Regions from separate parts of the Mesorhizobium sp. C277A genome, predicted to be linked through region 2. Evidence: riboswitches for the same ligand, from Rfam matches in the RefSeq annotation. Region 2 holds a riboswitch; each other region holds the start of a gene.
The links. A riboswitch is a leader RNA that binds a small molecule or an ion and turns the genes downstream of it on or off. The one in region 2 is predicted to bind cobalamin.
Positions count from the first base shown of each region.

Region 1 (3,271 bases), 2.9 Mb from region 2:
ACGCTGCGTAGCGCCGGCCGGCCGCCTTCGGCAAGGCGCGGGCCGATGAAGGCCGCGTACCATTCGACGAACTGGATCACGCCGCCCTCGTGCAGCTCCGAATAGGGGCCGGGCTCATAGGCCGGAGACAGGATGCCAAAGGCGTTTTCCTCGACGATGCGGCGGTCCTGGTCGTTGGTCTCGGTCCAGACATGGGTGAGCTCCTCAAGGTTGTAGTCGACCCCCTCGACCGCATCCTTGTGCACCAGCCACTTGGTCGTCACCGCGGTTTCGGTGGCGCTGATCGGCAGCACCCGGAAGGTGACCGCATGGTCGATCAGTATGTGGTTCCAGGTCGTCGGATAGTGGTAGTGCATCAAGGTGCCGATGCGGTCGGCGGCAACAGTGTCGGACAGGTTCTTCGTCACCGCGCGCTTTCCGGACATCGTGTAGCTGACGGCATCGCGCAGCAGCGGCGCGCGGGTGGCGCGGTATTGCCCGGCCGGATCGATGCGGAACTTGCTCGGCAGGCCCGCCGCCTCGCATTTCGCCCAGTGCGCCAGCATCTCCGGATCGCTGTCGGCGCCCTGCACGCCGGTCACCGTCGGCGCTTCGGGGAATGTCTTGCACAGCTCTGGATGATTGCCGGCGCAGTGATAGCATTCGCGGTTGTTTTCCCAGACCAGCTTCCAGTTGCCCTTCTCGATGATGGTGCTCTCGAAGGCGACCTTGGCTTCATTCAGCCGGTGCGGCTTGAGGTAGGGCTCTATCATGGCGCGCATCGGGGCAAAGTCGGCAGGTTCTTTTGCCAGGCAGATGAAGATGTAGCCGCCGACGCTCTCGCAGGCGACGGGCTTCAGGCCGAACTGGCTCTTGTCGAAACCGTCGGCCATCTGGCGGGCAAACAGCAGCCGGCCGTCAAGCTCGTAGGTCCACTGGTGATAGGGGCAGACAAGCTTTGCCGCCATGCCCTTCTCAGTGTTGCAGACACGGCTGCCGCGATGGCGGCAGGAATTGTGAAAGGCGTTGATGTTGCCCTTCTGGTCGCGGACCAGCACCACCGGATAATCGCCGATCTGCACGGTGATATAGCTGCCGGGCTTCGGCAGTTCGCAATCATGGCCGATGAACAGCCAGTCGCGATACCAGATAAGCTCCATGTCGAGCTTGAAATAGTCCGGGTCGGTGTAGAAGGGCTGTTCCAGCGAAAAGCCTTGCTTGCGGCCGTTCAGGAGCCTCAGCATGTCGTTGCGCGTATCCATAGTTCTGTCCTCGTGGTTTAAGGACTGAACTTGGTGGTGATGGAGGAAGGATCGGACGCAGGCCGGCGCGGCGCCGGACATGCACTATCCACCTCTTGACCGCCCACCGCGATCAGTCGAGTCTATGCATCTCGGGCTGGTTTCCGGGCTCTGGAGTTGTCCTTGCGGACCATCGCGACACCTTCCCAGGCTGCTGCCCAGTGGTCTCCCGTTGCGACTTCAACTCCACCACCGTTGCGGGGGCAGCGCCGGATTCTGACCGGCTTCCCAATTCTCCGCTGCGTCGTCACGAAGCGGCACCTGAGATGCGATCATCTAATCACGGCAGCGATCGCGACGTCGGCATGAAAGCGACATCATATCCATGCGGCGCGACACGCGCGGCATACGCCCCGCCGACCACCGAAGGGCTGAGATCCTGTCTTGCGGCGCTATCATCGCCGTTTCGAATCGCTGCGGATCCAGTTCCGATCGGGGGCAAAAAGGGCTCAACGGTATCGAAAAGTTACTATTAGCAATCTCTAATCGAACCGAACGGTTCGTTTCTGTTGACAATGCGTGCAGGACGGTGTGAACGACGGCCCGGAAACCGACACCGGAGCGAACCACTCGGTTCGACATAAGCAACTGAAAACAATGCGATAAATGACCATAGAGGAACTTCCTGGCACAATTTCAAGGTGCAGGACCGTGGTCCACACGGAACAACTTCGTGATTGGAAACCAGCCTATGGCTTTCCCACATCGGGGCTGTCCGAACGACGCGAATTCCTCCCAAGACACGCCGCTAGACGGACAGACAAACTGGAGTACTAAAAATGAAAAAGATCATCCTCACTGCCGCAGCCGTTTTGGCGATCACCGGCAGCGCCTTCGCCGGTAGCGACAATTACGGTTCCAATGGTGCGAACCAGCCAGCCGTCTCGGTCGACAGCTCGTATACGGCTTCCATTCAGAAGCCGGCGCACGCTGACAAGCAGCCTGTCGTTCAGGGCGCCGACCGCGACCTCTACGGCAATCGCTGATCCCGACCAAAGAAGGGCGGCTAACCCGTCGCTCTCGGGATCCCAAAAAATTCAGGAGTATTGAAATGAAAAAGATCATCCTTGCTGCCGCCGCCGTTTTGGCCATCTCCGGCAGCGCTTTCGCCGGCAGCGACAACTACGGTTCGAACGGCGCCAACCAGCCTGCGATTACGTCGACCGATAGTGGCCATACGGCTTCGGTTGAGAAGTCGGCTCCAGCCGAGCAGGCGCCTGCCCACGGTGCCGACCGTAACCTTTTCGGCCGCTAAAAGCCGGTTTCCAGCACGTGGCGGGCTTATCCGCTGCAGCTGGCGGCATCAGAAAAATTCAGGAGACTAAAATGAAGAAGATCGTTCTTGCCACCGCAGCCGTTCTGGCTATTTCGAGCGCTGCCTTTGCCGGCAGCGACAATTATGGCTCCAATGGCGCCAACCAGCCGGCCGCTGCCGTCGACACCACCCGCACTTCGTCGACCGGCACCAACTCGGCGGTCTACAAGCTGCTGAACTCGTCGAACGACCAACAGAAGTTCGTTCCTCAGAGCAGCGACAGGGATCGGTTCGGCAACAACTAACAGCCGAAGCTTAAAAAAAGAGCGGCGGGCCTGGCCCGCCGCTCTTTTTTCATGCCTGTACGACGCAGCTATCTCAAGCCGCCTTCACTTCCACCGGCTTGAGCGAGAAGGAGTGCCCATCGGCGTCGAAGATGTGCAGGTCCCCGGCATCCGCGGTCAGTCGCAGCTTTGCCCCGCGCTTGACCTCGACATTGCCGGGCAGCTTGGTCACCAACGGCAGGTCAGCGCGGCCGATATCGACATAGACAAGCTGCACCTCGCCGAGTTGCTCGACATAGTCTACCACGCCCTCGAAAAGATATTCCGCGCCGGTGGCGGCCGACAGATCCTCCGGCCGCACGCCGAAGCTGACTGCCGCACCCTTTGCTGACGCCGGCGTTGCGATCGGCACCGTTGCCTTGCGGCCGCCGACATGGCTGACGATTGTAGGG
Region 1 covers NZ_JAMYVW010000002.1:5,555,973-5,559,243, reverse strand. The annotation lists gene NKK52_RS27450 (aromatic ring-hydroxylating oxygenase subunit alpha) at 1-1,241, opposite strand, end outside; cobalamin riboswitch at 1,359-1,560, opposite strand; gene NKK52_RS27445 (DUF680 domain-containing protein) at 2,060-2,266, shown strand; gene NKK52_RS27440 (DUF680 domain-containing protein) at 2,332-2,535, shown strand; gene NKK52_RS27435 (DUF680 domain-containing protein) at 2,607-2,840, shown strand; gene NKK52_RS27430 (ABC transporter ATP-binding protein) at 2,914-3,271, opposite strand, start outside.
Region 1: linked by a shared signal. The riboswitch ahead of NKK52_RS27450 (aromatic ring-hydroxylating oxygenase subunit alpha) and the one ahead of NKK52_RS13455 (DUF1636 family protein) in region 2 are both predicted to bind cobalamin.

Region 2 (3,271 bases):
CAGCGCCGCCAGCCGCATCGACGGCAGGCGGGCGGCATCGGCCTTCCACGCCGCCGCGAGGCCGGCGAGGTCGCTGTCGGTGAAGGACAGCGCCACGATATCCGCCGGCGTCTGCCCGAGATCGACGGGCTCGGCGAGATCGTCGAGCGAGGCGGATGTGGTGGTGAGTATATGCATTTCGGCTCGTGGTTTGGATCAGCCGGCGAGTATACGCTCGATCGCCGGGCGGTTCAGTCCTTTCAGGCCAATGACGACAAGACGCGAGCGGCGGTCGTCCTCAGCCGCCCAGGCGCGGTCATAGTAATGATTGACGCGCGGGCCGACGGCCTGCAGCAAAAGTCGCATCGGCTTGCCGCCGACATCGACGAAGCCTTTTACACGCAACACGTTTTCCTGTTCGGCGGCGGTGGCGACGCGCTTGGCCAGGTCGTCGGGATTGGCGATCGAGGGGATGTCGACGATGAAGGTGTCGAAATCGTCATGCTCATGATCGAAAGCGCCGTCGTGATGCGACTTGCGGTTCTCGATGTCGTCTTCGACGGTGAGACCGAGGCCAAGCAGCACCGACGGGTCGACCTTGCCATGCGCAGTCGGCACGATTTTTACCGCGCGGGCGGAATGTTCATTGATGATGGCGTTGGCGCGGGCCGAACCGGGGGCGTCCATCAGATCGCTCTTCGACAGGATGATCAAATCGGCGCAGGCGATCTGGTCCTCGAACACTTCTTCGACAGGATCGTCATGGTCGAGCGTCTCGTCCTGAGCGCGCTGTGCCTGCAAAGCGTCCATGTCGTTGGCGACGCGGCCTTCGGCCAGCGCCGGGCCGTCTACCACGGCGATGACACCGTCGACGGTTACCCGGCTCTTCACGCTCGGCCACTGGAACGCCTGGACCAGCGGCTTGGGCAGAGCCAGGCCCGAGGTCTCGATCAGGATGTGGTCAACCTTCGGTGTCAGCGCGAGGATCTTGTCGAGGGCGGGCACGAAATCGTCGGCGACTGTACAGCAGATGCAGCCATTGGCCAGTTCGACGATGTTTTCCTCGGGGCAGGTGTCGATGCCGCAGCCTTTCAGGATTTCCCCGTCGATGCCGATGTCGCCGAACTCGTTGACGATGATGGCGATGCGCTTGCCGCCGGCATTTTCCAGGAGATGGCGGACCAGCGTCGTCTTGCCGGCGCCGAGGAAGCCTGTAACGACAGTGCAGGGAACACGGGAGAGGTTGGCGGCCGGGTTTGAAGCGTTCATCGTCAGTCCTTCAGCATGTCGAGGGGTGGGATGCGGGCAACGAGGCCGCGCTTGAGGCTATCGGGCCGGCCGCGCCACGGGATGAGGCCGTCGGCCGAAGTCGCGAAGAGCTTTGCGCCGGTAACGAGGTCGGCGCCGCTGGTTGCGGTCAGATCGCCGAAGACATAGCTCCAGCAGCCATCGCGCAGGATCGCGGCGCTGAGGCGGCGCTTGCAATTGCCGAGACATTCGGCGGTGCGGACCCGGATATCGCCGGCAGCGGCGCGGCCTGTGTCCTCAGCCAGCAATTCGCCGGCGCGCGGATGGGCGTCGGAACCGGTCTCATCGCGGCAGGAGGCGCAGACGATGACGGTCACGCCGGTCAGGGCGTCGTTGTCGCCGGACGCAATGTCCGTTGTGCCAGCCGAAAAACTGCTGTTCTGGTCCAAAAACCGTGCTCCTTGCCCGGAAACCCGCCAGGCGATCGGATACTTTGTCTCAGACGGCAGGTCTCCTGGCTCGCGAGTCATTGCCTTGGTTAGCCGCCTTCCCGGTGTTACCCAGTGGCTTTCGGCCTTGGCTCTTCGCTTACAGTTGCGGGGACAGCCGCGGATTTGGGATTTTTTCGTCCCGCACCGCATTCCCTCTTGGCCCTTGCCGTTGCGGGCAGGGGACCGTCTGGAGCGGATTTTAGGCTTTTGCAGGCAGCGGTGTCAACGCACGGCTACGACATGGCGATGTCGGCAGGGGCTGTCATGTCCCGGCTTCCGGCAGTGCCAGGATGACCTGTCGGATAGCTTGATAGCCATCGCTATAGTCCCAGTCATGACCGACAGCCAGATTCTGTCCCTCATGCCAAACCGCGTTGTCCAGAAGGACTTCGGCACTAATCAGCGTGCCCTTCAAGCCTGCCAGAAAGGTCCGGACAAAATGGCTTCCGGGGGGTACCGAAGCTGTGAACAGCTTTTCCAGCTTGGCATAGAATGCTGGATAGCCTGGTGTCAGCGAGCATAGCTCGGTTGTGGCCTGGGAAATGACCGGGCCGCTATAGATTTTCCAGCGGGCATCTTTTCGCCAGATCTTCCAACTGGCGCTGCTTCGCTGCCAAAGCTCTATTTCGGCCTGCATGTTCTCGCAGACGTGATCGGCCAGTCCCTCAATGGCCACATGGAAAACACCACGGAGAAACTTTTCAAACGCCTGGTTCAGTTCCTGTTCGCGCGTGTCGCCGAAGCCAGCAAAGGATTCAATGACCGGCTGAACATCAAGCAGCGGAGAAAAAATGTAGATTTCCAGGACCAGCCGTCAGAACTCGTCTCGAACACCTCAGCCTCAAACCGAAGCTGCTTCGATTGGAGCATGACGTCCCTATCTCTGCGGACTGCATCTATTCCATGCGCAATGAGGGCGCCATGGATCATGTCGAGCACTTTGTCCGATGCCATTGCACAACCTACGAGGCTTATTGAGGCGTCTATGACAGACGCTGCAAGGGTTGGCCATCTCTCTCGCTAGCCAATGCCGGCCCCAGATTGCCGGCCGGCGTCACTTCGATGCGCTCAAGGCCAAGCCAGCCCTGCATCTCCTTTAGTTCCTCGAAAAGCTGTGCGGTGGTCTCAGGCGGTGCGCCTGCTTCGGCATAGGCGGCGTGGACGCGTAAGACACTCGCAGGCCGGTCGGCCTTGAGGTCGACGCGGGCGACGATCTTGTCGCCGAGCAAGAAAGGCAGCACGTAATAGCCATATTGCCGCTTGTCGGCCGGGGTGTAGATCTCGATGCGGTAGCGGAAATCGAAGAGACGCTCGGTGCGCGCGCGCTCGAAGACCACCGGATCGAAGGGGGCCAGCAAGGCGCGGGCCTCGATCTTTCGCGGCAGGCGGGCGTCCCTATAGAGGTAAGCCGGCTTGTCCCAACCTTCGACGTTTACCGGCAGCAACTCGCCCATCTCGACCAGTTCCTCCAACCGGCCCTTCATGTCGGCCGGCGACAAGCGGAAATAATCGCGCAGGTCACCCGACGTCGCGATGCCGTGGGCGCGGGCAGA
Region 2 covers NZ_JAMYVW010000002.1:2,688,796-2,692,066, reverse strand. The annotation lists gene cobN (cobaltochelatase subunit CobN) at 1-177, opposite strand, end outside; gene cobW (cobalamin biosynthesis protein CobW) at 196-1,248, opposite strand; gene NKK52_RS13455 (DUF1636 family protein) at 1,251-1,676, opposite strand; cobalamin riboswitch at 1,715-1,921, opposite strand; gene NKK52_RS13450 (DUF6348 family protein) at 1,981-2,511, opposite strand; gene NKK52_RS13445 (winged helix-turn-helix domain-containing protein) at 2,702-3,271, opposite strand, start outside.

Region 3 (3,271 bases), on a different contig from region 2:
CTCGCCGAAATGCTGTACCATATCGTTTCGTTCGAACTCACCGTGCACCAGCACGTCCAGCCCGATCTCTTCCTGCCAACGAATTGCTGACTCGATCTCCTTCTTCAGGAAAATCTCGTAGTCGACATAACTGAGCTGGCCCTTCGCATGAGCGGACCGCGCGCGGCGTACCTGCGGCGTCTGCGGGAAGGACCCGATTGTCGTCGTCGGGAACGGCGGCAGCCCGAGCGTGCCGGCCTGGACTCTGGAGCGCTCGCCAAAAGCGCTCTCTCGTCGTTTCATGCTATGGTCAATGCTGGCGATCCGCCCCTCAACAAGCGGGTCATGGATCTTCGTGGACGTCAAGCGAGTGGCGGCAGCCTCGGCAGAAGCTTTCAACGCGGCTGCCACCGCATCCCTGCCTTTGGAAAGGGCCCGGGCCAGCAAGACCAGCTCGTCGGTCTTCTGGGCCGCGAAGGCGAGCCACGACCTGATGTCGGCCTCGAGTTCCGTCTCCATGCGCAGGTCAATCGGCACATGCAGCATCGAGCAAGAAGGCGCAATTTCGACGCGGTCCAAGGGCCAGCCGGCGACGATCGGTTTGATGCGGTCGAGAATGGCGGGCAGGTTCGCACGCCAGACGTTGCGGCCATCGATCAAGCCGAGCGAGAGCACCAGATCCTTCGGAGCGAGCCGACCCACCGTTTCCAGCTGCTCGGGAGCGCGCACGAGATCAATATGCAGGCCGGCCAGGGGCAGAGAAACCGCGGTTTCGAGATTGTCTCCCAGCGACCCGAAATACGTAGCCAGCATGATCTTCAGCTCGGGCGCGGCTTTCGACAGCTGGCCATAGGCGAATTCGAACGCAGCTCGTTCGTTCGGGTTCAGATCGAGGACAAGCGCTGGCTCATCGATCTGCACCCAGTCGGCTCCCGACAGCTTCAGCCTCTGCAGGACTTGCTCGTAAACGGGCAGCAGCCGCGGTAGGAGCGCGATGGGACCGAACCCTTCGGCACGCGATTTCGCCACCTTGAGGAAGGTGATGGGTCCAAGGATGACTGGGCGTGTGTGTATGCCGAGAGCTTTAGCCTCGAGGAAGTAATCGACCGGCTTCGATGACGAGAGGGCGAACGTCTGATCATCATCGAGTTCCGGCACAATGTAGTGGTAGTTGGTGTCAAACCACTTGGTCATTTCCATCGCGGTTACACCAGGTCCATGAGCCTCCTCCTGGTGACCAGCGTGTCCACAATCCTCCGTCTGACCCTGGTTGCCGCGCGCCATTGCGAAGTAGATGTCAAGTGGGACCTCGCCGCTATTCCAGCCGTACCGGGATGGAATGGCCCCGACCATGGCTGCGGTGTCGAGCACATGGTCGTAAAGCGAGAAGTCGTTCGACGGGATTTTCGACACGCCGCGATCGCGCTGCTCTTCCCAGCTAGCGGCACGGAGCGCCTTCGACGTCGCAAGAAGGTCGCCAGCGGACGATGTTCCGGACCAGTAGCTTTCGAGGGCGAATTTCAGTTCTCGCCGACGACCGAAGCGCGGCACGCCGAGCGTTGCTACAGGAATTTGCTGAGAGACAGTCATGTCATACCCCGATGGTTGGGGGCGTCGGTGACAAGGAGGCGCTAGCAGGCCGGCACGCCGGTTGCAGCGGCCACCGAGACACCCCGCCCGTGGACGTAATTCGCCGTGGCAGGTCTCCTGGCTCGCGGGGTCATAGCCTCTACCCGTCTTCCCGAGGGTATTCGCCTCAGTGACATGAGTGGATTGGCTCGCCGCTAACAGTTGCGGGGGCAGCGCCGGCATCGCACCGGCTTCCCTCTTAGCTCCGCTGCGGCAGCACCGTACGCGAGAACCACAACAGCAGACAATCACAGCAACCCGCTCTTTGTCAATGACGCATAATGAAATGTTTATGTCGTTATATGGTCGCGTTTTACGCCTTTGTCTAGCATTGTGAAATATTCAGTCTGCTGCCCGCATTCGGCATCGTGGGACGTGATCGCAAGTCAAGTCCGACGGACGCCGCGAGTTCTCCGTTACCTCAGGAACCTTACTGGCCTTCCCCAAGCTGAGCTTCTGGAAAATGCTGGTGACGATCTGGATGACGGTGAATGCCGTCATGGCAAGCACGCCTTGCACCGCTCCTCCAGCGAGCTTCACGGCAGCAGCATGGGTCAGTTCTCCGAAGCGAATGGCTGTCGCTATCAGCGAGCTTTGACACAGTTCCGCCACTGCGGTCATCGCGTCAGTAGGGCGGCTGGTTAGTTGCCCGCGCATCTACAGCAACCCAGCCCCTTCCGCCTCGCGGCGCAAATTCTGCCTTGGCCTTGGGCCGATCTGCTGGATCACCAGGCCGGCCGCCAGCGAGCCAAGGTCGCCGCAGGTCTTGAGGTTGCGGCCCTGCGTGTAGCCATGCAGGAAACCGGCGGCGTAGAGGTCGCCGGCGCCGGTGGTGTCGACCAACTCCTTGATGGCGGTCGCCTCGATGACCACGGTCTCGTCGCCGCGCACGATCACCGAGCCTTTTTCGGAACGGGTGACGGCGGCAATCTTGCAGTCCTTGCGGATCTGAGCCAGCGCCTCGTCGAAGGATTTTGTCTGGTAGAGCGACTTGATCTCGTGGCTGTTGGCAAAGACGATGTCGACAGTGCCCGAGCGCATCAGCTCGAGGAACTCGTCCCGGTAGCGGTCGACGCAGAACGAATCCGACAACGTCATCGACACTTCGCGTCCGGCCTCGTGTGCGAGCTTCGCCGTCTGCCGGATCGCCTCCTTGGCGCGCGGCGGATCCCACAGATAGCCCTCGAAATAGGTCACCTTGGCGCCTGACGCCTTGTCGGCCTCGACGTCTTCCGGCCCGAGTTCGATGCAGGCGCCGAGATAGGTGTTCATCGAACGCTCGCCATCGGGGGTGACGAAGATCATCGATCGCGCTGTCGGCGGCTGGCCCTCAAGCGGCCTGGTGTCGAAGGCGACGCCCTGGGCATGGATGTCATGCGCGTAGATTTCGCCGAGCGGATCGTTCGACACCTTGCCGAAGAACGCGGCGCGTCCGCCGAAGCTGGCTACGCCGGCCGCCGTGTTGCCGGCACTGCCGCCGGAGGCCTCGATCGCCGGGCCCATGCGGCTGTAGAGCAGTTCGGCGCGGCGCGTGTCGATCAGGTTCATCGCGCCCTTGATGATGCCGTTGATCTCGAGGAATGCCTCGTCGCACTGGGCGATGATGTCGACAATGGCATTGCCGATGCAAAGCACGTCATAATCCGGCATCAATGTCTCCGCC
Region 3 covers NZ_JAMYVW010000004.1:245,934-249,204, forward strand. The annotation lists gene metE (5-methyltetrahydropteroyltriglutamate--homocysteine S-methyltransferase) at 1-1,569, opposite strand, end outside; cobalamin riboswitch at 1,660-1,860, opposite strand; gene NKK52_RS30800 (adenosine kinase) at 2,266-3,258, opposite strand.
Region 3: linked by a shared signal. The riboswitch ahead of metE (5-methyltetrahydropteroyltriglutamate--homocysteine S-methyltransferase) and the one ahead of NKK52_RS13455 (DUF1636 family protein) in region 2 are both predicted to bind cobalamin.